2 regions of the Streptomyces sp. NPDC048606 genome follow, and region 2 is predicted to be linked to the other one. Evidence: riboswitches for the same ligand, from Rfam matches in the RefSeq annotation. Region 2 holds a riboswitch; the other holds the start of a gene.
What was found. A riboswitch is a leader RNA that binds a small molecule or an ion and turns the genes downstream of it on or off. The one in region 2 is predicted to bind cobalamin.
Positions count from the first base shown of each region.

Region 1: another riboswitch for cobalamin. It lies ahead of AB0D01_RS04035 (energy-coupling factor ABC transporter permease); the one in region 2 lies ahead of AB0D01_RS17040 (CoA-acylating methylmalonate-semialdehyde dehydrogenase).

Region 1 is NZ_JBEZIB010000002.1:434,558-438,760, reverse strand. It holds gene AB0D01_RS04055 (L-serine ammonia-lyase) at 1-724, shown strand, start outside; gene AB0D01_RS04050 (hypothetical protein) at 1,003-1,317, shown strand; gene AB0D01_RS04045 (SsgA family sporulation/cell division regulator) at 1,525-1,932, shown strand; gene AB0D01_RS04040 (hypothetical protein) at 2,097-2,609, shown strand; cobalamin riboswitch at 2,755-2,950, shown strand; gene AB0D01_RS04035 (energy-coupling factor ABC transporter permease) at 2,979-3,686, shown strand; gene AB0D01_RS04030 (energy-coupling factor ABC transporter substrate-binding protein) at 3,683-4,039, shown strand; gene cbiQ (cobalt ECF transporter T component CbiQ) at 4,043-4,203, shown strand, end outside.
Region 2 is NZ_JBEZIB010000013.1:173,697-177,899, reverse strand. It holds gene AB0D01_RS17050 (short-chain fatty acyl-CoA regulator family protein) at 1-1,230, shown strand, start outside; gene AB0D01_RS17045 (cobalamin-binding protein) at 1,237-2,151, opposite strand; cobalamin riboswitch at 2,205-2,384, shown strand; gene AB0D01_RS17040 (CoA-acylating methylmalonate-semialdehyde dehydrogenase) at 2,571-4,070, shown strand; gene AB0D01_RS17035 (acyl-CoA dehydrogenase family protein) at 4,076-4,203, shown strand, end outside.

The DNA of each region.
Region 1 (4,203 bases), on a different contig from region 2:
GATCTGGCGGGTCATGCAGTCCTGCGTCTCGCGCGGCATGTCCCGCGAGGGCATCCTCCCGGGCGGCCTGCGCGTCAAGCGCCGCGCCGCGTCCACGGCCCGCCAGCTGCGCACCGAGGGCGACCCGATGATGCACCGCAGCGAGTGGACCACCATCTACGCGATGGCCGTCAACGAGGAGAACGCCGCGGGCGGGCGCGTGGTGACCGCCCCGACCAACGGCGCGGCGGGCGTCCTGCCGGCCGTCCTGCACTACTACATGAACTTCGTGCCGGGCGCCGACGAGGACGGCGTGGTCCGCTTCCTCCTCGCCGCGGGCGCGATCGGCATGCTGTTCAAGGAGAACGCCTCCATCTCCGGCGCCGAGGTCGGCTGCCAGGGCGAGGTGGGCTCCGCCTGCTCCATGGCGGCGGGCGCCCTCGCCGAGGTCCTGGGCGGCACCCCGGAGCAGGTCGAGAACGCGGCCGAGATCGGCATGGAGCACAACCTCGGCCTGACCTGCGACCCCGTCGGCGGCCTGGTGCAGATCCCCTGCATCGAGCGCAACGGCATGGCGGCGGTCAAGGCCGTCACCGCCGCGAAGATGGCGATGCGCGGCGACGGCAGCCACAAGGTCTCCCTCGACAAGGTCATCAAGACCATGAAGGAGACCGGCGCCGACATGAAGATCAAGTACAAGGAGACCGCCCGCGGCGGTCTCGCGGTCAACGTCATCGAGTGCTGACGGCGGGCCGGGCGGCCGGGAGGTCGCCCGGCCCGGCGCGGCCCCGACCGGGCTCCTCGCGAAGGGGCGAGCCGAAGAGGGACGTCCCGAAGAAAGATGAATCGACCATCGATTCCAGGTTTGGATCGGGTTGATCACGCTTGCGAGGGAAGAACCCGGTCTGGGCTGGTTTCTCGATGATCACGTACGCAAGGCTGGTCCCACGACGTCGGGCTCATCCGGGGCGGCCGGCCAACCGCCCTGACCCCCTTGGTTTTTGCGTACTGGAGGACTTCACCATGGCAAGCATCCGCACCATCCGTGTGATGGCGGCTGTCGCATCGCTCCCCCTCGCCGCCGTGCTCCTGTCGGGCGTGGCGCAGGCGGACAACGGGGCCGGCGCCGCGGGCACCGCCTCGAACGCGGCCCTCGCCGGCATCCTCGGCAGCGGAGTCGGGGGCAGCAACCTCGGCAACTCCTCCACCGCCCAGCAGGTCGCGTCCGGCTTCGGGGCGTCGAACCAGAACAACGGCGCCCAGGCCAACGGCTCCGGCTTCACCGCGATCGGCCAGTCCAACGACCACGACTCGCTGGTCTACAACCCGCTTCCGTAGCGGGCGCGCGGCCGCCCGCCGCGCCCTTCGGGCCCGTCCTCCGCGCGGAGGACGGGCCCTCGCGCGTACGGGGCCCCGCGCGGGGCAAGTGGGGTCCAGCGGCCCGCCCGGCTCGGGACCTTCGGCCCCGCCCCCGGGTCGTGGGGGTGGGCTAGCGTGCCGAAGGGGGGTCCGTGCACCACCCCGCGCGAAGGAAGGCAGCCGCCCATGGCCACCACCGAACACCGTGTCCTGCCCCTCCGGCTGGAGGTCGCCCCGCCGACCGTCCCGCTCCAGGGCGCCTTCGTCTACCGCACGGACCGGCCCTACGAGCTGGCCCTCGACTTCCGGGGCGGCGGTACGCACCTCGCCCGCTGGGTCTTCTCCCGCGACCTGCTGATCGACGGGGAGACCGTCGCCACCGGCGAGGGCGACATACAGGTCTGGCCCGTCCGCGCGGGGACCGAGCCACGGGTGTTCCTGGCCTTCGGCAACGGCGGCCGCAGCTGTGTGGTGTCGGCCCGGGCCAAGGACGTACGGGCCCTGTGCCGGCGGATGACGGAACTGGTGCCGCGCGGCCAGGAGCGGCGGCACTACGACCTGGACGCGCAGCTGAGCGCGCTGCTGGCGCACTGACCGCGGGCGAGGCCGTACGCCGCCCACCCGGTCCGCCGCCCACCCGATCCGCCCTGCGCCCGGCCCGTCTTCCGCCCGGCCCGCCGGAGCCGCAACCGCGCGGGGCGCCGCCGCGTCTACCCGGGTGACAGCCATCCCCGTCTCAAGAGGAATCGGGGGACGCCATGCGTCACCTGCCCCGCTCGCGCCGTCGCAAGATCGTGGCCCTGGCCACGGGCGCACTGCTCACCGTCGGCATCGGTCTGGCCGCACCGGCATCCGCGGCCGCCGCCTCCACCCAGACCCCGCTCGTCGTCAACGCCCGCTGGGGCGGTCACTGCACGTTCGACCGGATCGTGGTCGACCTCCAGGGCTACGTCCCCGAGGTCACCGTCAGCCCCGTCTCGCAGCTCGTGTACGACGGGTCCGGCAAGCCCGTCCCGCTGGCGGGGAAGTACTTCCTGGAGATCCGCCTGCACCCGGCCGCCGCGCACAACGACGCCGGACAGAACGTCTACCAGGGTCCCCGGCTCCAGAAGATCTACCTCAGCAAGCTCAAGGGCCTCGCCCTGACCGGCGACTTCGAGGGGTACGTCACCCTCGGGGCCGCCTTCGACACCAAGCCGGCCTACGGCACCACCGTGCTGCACTCGCCGGAGCGGGTCGTGGTGGACATCGCGCACCCGAACACCTGCTGACACCGCGGGCGCACCGTAGGACGACACGGCGACCGGCGTCCCCCCGGGGGGTGCCGGTCGCCGTGCGTCGGGATCCCGCCCGCGCACCGCGGGAGCGCGGCCGGGGCTACCGTCCGGTCCGGGTTGTTCCGGTACGCGCGGCCGACTAGGGTCGTCGGGCCTTGGTGTTCGGGAAGCCGGTGGGAAACCGGAGCGGCCCTCGCCACTGTGATCGGGAAGTCCGGCTCCACTCCTGCGGGAAGCCACTGGGTCCACGCGGGGAACCGCGCGGCCCCGGGAAGGCGGAGCCAGGGCATCAGTACCCGTCAGCCAGGAGACCGGCCGAGGCGCGTCGTCCATCCACGAGGTGCTGGAGAGGTCTCTCTACCCATGCATATAGCCGAGGGGTTCCTGCCCCCCTTGCACGCGGTCGCCTGGGGCGCCGCGTCCGCCCCGTTCGTCGTCCACGGCGTGCGCGCCCTCACCCGCGAGGTGAAGGCCAACCCGGAGAGCACGCTGTTGCTCGGGGCCTCCGGAGCGTTCACGTTCGTCCTGTCCGCCCTGAAGATCCCCTCGGTGACGGGCAGCTGCTCCCACCCGACGGGAACGGGGCTCGGGGCCATCCTCTTCCGACCGCCGATCATGGCGGTGCTCGGTACGATCACCCTGCTCTTCCAGGCGCTGCTGCTGGCCCACGGCGGCCTCACCACCCTGGGCGCCAACGTCTTCTCCATGGCCGTCGCCGGCCCCTGGGCGGGCTACGCCGTCTACCGGCTCCTGCGCAAGTACGGGGCCCCGCTCATGGTCGGCGTCTTCTTCGGCGCCTTCTTCGCGGACCTGGTCACCTACTGCGTGACCTCCGTCCAGCTCGCGCTGGCCTTCCCGGACCCGGCGAGCGGCTTCGTGGGCTCGCTGGAGAAGTTCGCCGGCATCTTCGCGCTCACCCAGATCCCGCTGGCCGTCAGCGAGGGGCTGCTGACCGTGCTCGTGATGCGGCTGCTGATGCAGTCCAGCAAGTCGGACCTGGTCCGGCTCGGCGTCGCCAAGCTCACCGGCCGGACCGCCGGGCAGACCGACCTGGAGGCGACGGCCCGATGACCCGCAACGCGAAGATCAACACGCTGCTGCTCCTCCTGGTCGCGGCGCTGGCCGTGATCCCGCTCGCCTTCGGCATGGGCGACCACAAGGAGGAGCCGTTCGCCGGCGCCGACGCGCAGGCCGAGGCCGCCATCACCGAGCTGAAGCCGGACTACGAGCCGTGGTTCTCGCCGCTCTACGAACCCCCGTCGGGGGAGGTCGAGTCGGCGCTGTTCGCCCTCCAGGCGGCGCTCGGCGCGGGCGTCCTCGCCTACTACTTCGGGGTCCGCAAGGGGCGTCGCCAGGGAGCGGAGCAGGCACGGGCCGAGGCCGGGACGGCCTCCGGGGCCGGTGCGGCCGCCCGGGAGTCGTAGCCGGTGCTGCCGATCGACGTGGCGGCCCACAGCAGTCGCTGGCGGGGCCGCCACCCGTTGGAGAAGGCCCTGTTGGGGCTCGGGCTGACGGTCACCGCCGTCGCCCTGCCCCCCTGGCCGGGCGGGCCGCTCGTGGGCGCCGCCACCCTGGCCGTGCTGCTCGG
Region 2 (4,203 bases):
GGCGTCGACCCCGGCTTCTTCTCCGAACGCGACACCAGCCGGCTCGTGGCCGACCTGCGCGAGGCGCTCGCCGGAGAGGTCGCCGAGGCCCGGGTCTCCCCCTCCGACCTGGCCGAGCTGGCCCAGCGGATGCCGGCCGTCGCGTCCGTGCTGCTGGACCTCGGCCGACGCGGTCAGCTCCTCGCGGAGCGGCTCGCGGAGACGGCCGACGGCAGGGACGGCGCCGGCGGCGCCGCACCGCGCTCGCCCCACGAGGAGATCCGCGAGTTCTTCTACCGGCGGCAGAACTACCTCCACGACACGGACCTGGCGGCCGAGGAGGTGGCCCGCGCCAGCGGTATCCGCCCTGGCGACGTGCTCCACGCCCTGACCCGAAGGCTCTCCGAACGCCACCGGGTCCGGCTGGCCCCGGATTCGGACCGGCTGCACCACTACGATCCCGCGAGCCGGGTCCTGCACCTGTCCGGGCGGCTTCGGCCGGGCCAGCAGGCGTTCCGGATGGCCACCCAGCTGGCCCTGCTGGAGTACGGGGCGGAGCTGGACCGGCTGGCGGCCGAGGACTTCCCGCAGGACTCCCCCGCCCACGGCCTGGCCCGCATCGGCATCGCCAACTACTTCGCGGCCGCGCTGATCCTCCCGTACGGCGCCTTCCACACCGCCGCCGAGGGCTTCCGGTACGACATCGAGCGGCTCACCAACCACTTCGGACTCGGGTACGAAACCGTCTGCCACCGCCTCAGCACCCTGCAGCGCCCCAGGCTGCGCGGGGTGCCCTTCTCCTTCGTACGGGTCGACCGCGCGGGAAACATGTCCAAGCGGCAGTCCGCCACCGGATTCCACTTCTCCCGCGCCGGCGGCACCTGCCCCCTGTGGAACGTCTACGAGGCCTTCGCGGCGCCCGGGCGCATCCACGTCCAGGTCGCCGCCATGCCCGACGGGCAGCGCCACCTGTGGACCGCGCGCGCCGTGACCCGCCACCGCGGCGGCTGGGGCGAGCCCGGCAAGACCTTCGCGATCGGCCTCGGCTGCGAGATCCGGCACGCCTCCCGGCTGGTCTACTCCGACGGCCTCGACCTCGACAACGTCTCCGCGGCCACCCCCATCGGCATGGGCTGCCGCCTCTGCGAACGCCTCGACTGCCCCCAGCGGGCGGTCCCGCCGCTCGGCCGCGCACTCGCCGTCGACGAGAACAGCAGCACCTTCGTCCCCTACCCGGTCAGCCGGGACTGATCCCGCTCATACGAGGCGCCGCGCCTCGGACGCCGCGACCGGATCCCCCGCGCGCACCGCGTGCAGGACCTCGGCGAGGACCTCGGCGCCGCGGACGACGCGGGGCCCCGGCCGGTTGAAGTACGCGGGCCCGTCCAGCACCCAGACCCGACCCTCCCGCACAGCGGGCAGATCGCGCCAGCCGGGCAGGCCCGTGAGCAGGTCCCGCTCCCGCAGTGTCCGCTCGGGCGGAAATCCGCACGGGAGGACGAGGACGACATCGGGCCGTGCCGCGCGGACCGAGTCCCAGGTCATGGGCTTGGTGTGCTCGCCGGGCGCGGCGAGCAGCGCCTCGCCGCCCGCGCAGGCGATCTGCTCGGGCACCCAGTGCCCCGCGGGCCACAGCGGGTCCAGCCATTCGATCGCCACCACCCGGGGCCGGGGCCTGCCGGCCGTCAGCCTCCGCACCTCCGCCAGCCGAGCGGCCAGTTCACCGCGCCGCTCCTCGGCTCGTTCCCGTACGCCCAGAAGTTCGCCGACCGTCACCAGGCAGTCCAGTACTTCGCCCAAGGTGCGCGGTTCCAGGCTCAGCACACGGGGGCCGGCGTCGAGGACCCGCACGGCCTCGGAGACCCCCTCGTAGGAGACGGCGCAGACGTCGCACAGGTCCTGGGTGAGCAGGACGTCCGGAGCGAGCGCCGCGAGTGCGCCGGTGTCCAGGGTGTAGAGCGAGGAACCCGAGTGCGCCGCTCCGCCGACGGCGTCGGAAATCTCCCTGCTGGTGAGTTCGTCGGCGGCGAACTCCGCCCGGGTGACCACCGGGACCGAGGCCACGGCCTCGGGCGGCCAGTCGCATTCGTGGGTGCGTCCGACCAGGTCGGCGGCCAGATCGAGCTCCGCCACGATGTCGGTGGCTGCGGGCAGCAGGGAAACGATGCGCATGTACGGACTGTAGGCGCGCGGGCGGTGGGGGTGGACTTACTAGGACGTCCAACTATATGTTCGTGCCACAAGGTCCGCGGTGCAGGGAAGCCCGGTGCGAAACCGGCACGGTCCCGCCACTGTGACCGGGGAGTGTGCTGCCATCCACACGCCACTGACGAGGTCTGTCGGGAAGGCGGGCGGCATACGGTGATCCGGGAGTCAGGATACCGGCCGCGGAACGTTCCGTGTTGTCCACGAGGATGGAGCAGACACGCATGGCACCGGTTTGTACCCACGACCCTGGTGATCCGGCGGAGCACGCAGACCCCTTCGCGCGCTCGTAGTTCTCACGGCCTCCGCTCGGCTCGCGCCCCACCCGCGCGATCCGCCGGCGCGCCGTGCCATCCCCGGATCCAACCTGACGAGAGCAGGCACCCATGGTCCGTGAACTCACCCATTTCATCGGCGGCAAGCACACCACCGGAACGTCGGGCCTCTTCGCCGACGTGTACGACCCCAACACCGGCACCGTCCAGGCCCGAGTCCCGCTGGCCGGGCGCGCCGACACCGAACACGCCATCGCCGACGCCGTGGAGGCGCAGCGGGAGTGGGGCGAGTGGAACCCGCAGAAGCGCGCCCGCGTGTTCCTGCGGTTCCTCCAGCTCGTCGAGGGCGAACGTGAGAACCTCGCCCGGCTGCTGTCCGCCGAGCACGGCAAAACCGTCGCGGATGCCCACGGCGACCTGCAACGCGGCCTGGAGGTGGTCGAGTTCGCCGCCGGCATCCCGCACCTGCTCAAGGGCGAGTTCACCGACAACGCCGGCACCGGGATCGACGTACACTCGCTGCGCAGCCCCCTCGGGGTCGTGGCGGGCATCACACCGTTCAACTTCCCCGCGATGATCCCGCTGTGGCAGGCCGCACCCGCCCTGGCCTGCGGCAACTCCTTCATCCTCAAGCCCTCCGAGCGCGACCCCTCCGTACCGCTGCGCCTCGCCGAACTCTTCCTGGAAGCCGGTCTCCCGGCAGGCGTGCTGAACGTGGTGAACGGCGGCAAGGAGTCCGTCGACACCCTTCTGGAGGACCCCCGCGTCCAGGCGCTCGGCTTCGTCGGATCCACCCCGATCGCCGCGCACATCTACGCCACCGCCGCCGCCCACGGCAAGCGCGCCCAGTGCTTCGGCGGCGCCAAGAACCACATGATCGTGATGCCGGACGCCGACCTCGACCAGGCGGCCGACGCCCTCATCGGCGCCGGCTACGGTTCCGCCGGCGAACGCTGCATGGCCATCTCCGTCGCCGTCCCCGTCGGCGAGGAGACCGCCGACGCGCTGGTCGCCAAGCTGAAGGAACGCATCGCCACCCTCAGGATCGGCCGCTCCGACGACCCCGAGGCCGACTTCGGCCCCCTGGTCAGCAGGGACGCCCTCGAGCGGGTCCGTCGCTACGTCGACATCGGCGTCAACGAGGGCGCCGAACTCCTCGTCGACGGGCGCGACTTCACCCTTCCCGGCCACGAGAACGGCTTCTTCGCCGGGGCCAGCCTCTTCGACCGGGTCTCCCCGCAGATGCGCATCTACCGTGAGGAGATCTTCGGCCCGGTGCTGTGCGTCGTACGGGCCGCCGACTTCGAGGAGGCCCTGCGCCTGCCGAGCGAGCACCCGTTCGGGAACGGGGTGGCCATCTTCACCCGGGACGGGGACACCGCCCGTGAATTCACCCGCCGGGTCAACACCGGCATGGTCGGCGTCAACGTGCCCATCCCGGTGCCCGTCGCGTACCACACCTTCGGCGGCTGGAAGAAGTCCGGCTTCGGCGACCTGAACCAGCACGGCCCGGATTCGATCCGTTTCTACACCCGCACCAAGACCGTCACCTCGCGCTGGCCCTCCGGGGTCAAGGAGGGCGCGAGCTTCACGATCCCGACGATGGGGTGAGCGCGATGAGCACGATGACCGAAGAGCAGCTCGCCCTCGCCGAGGTCACCCTCGACTTCGCCCAGGAGCAACTGGCCCCCCATGCCGTCGCCTGGGACCAGGACAAGCACTTCCCCGTCGACGTCATCCGCCG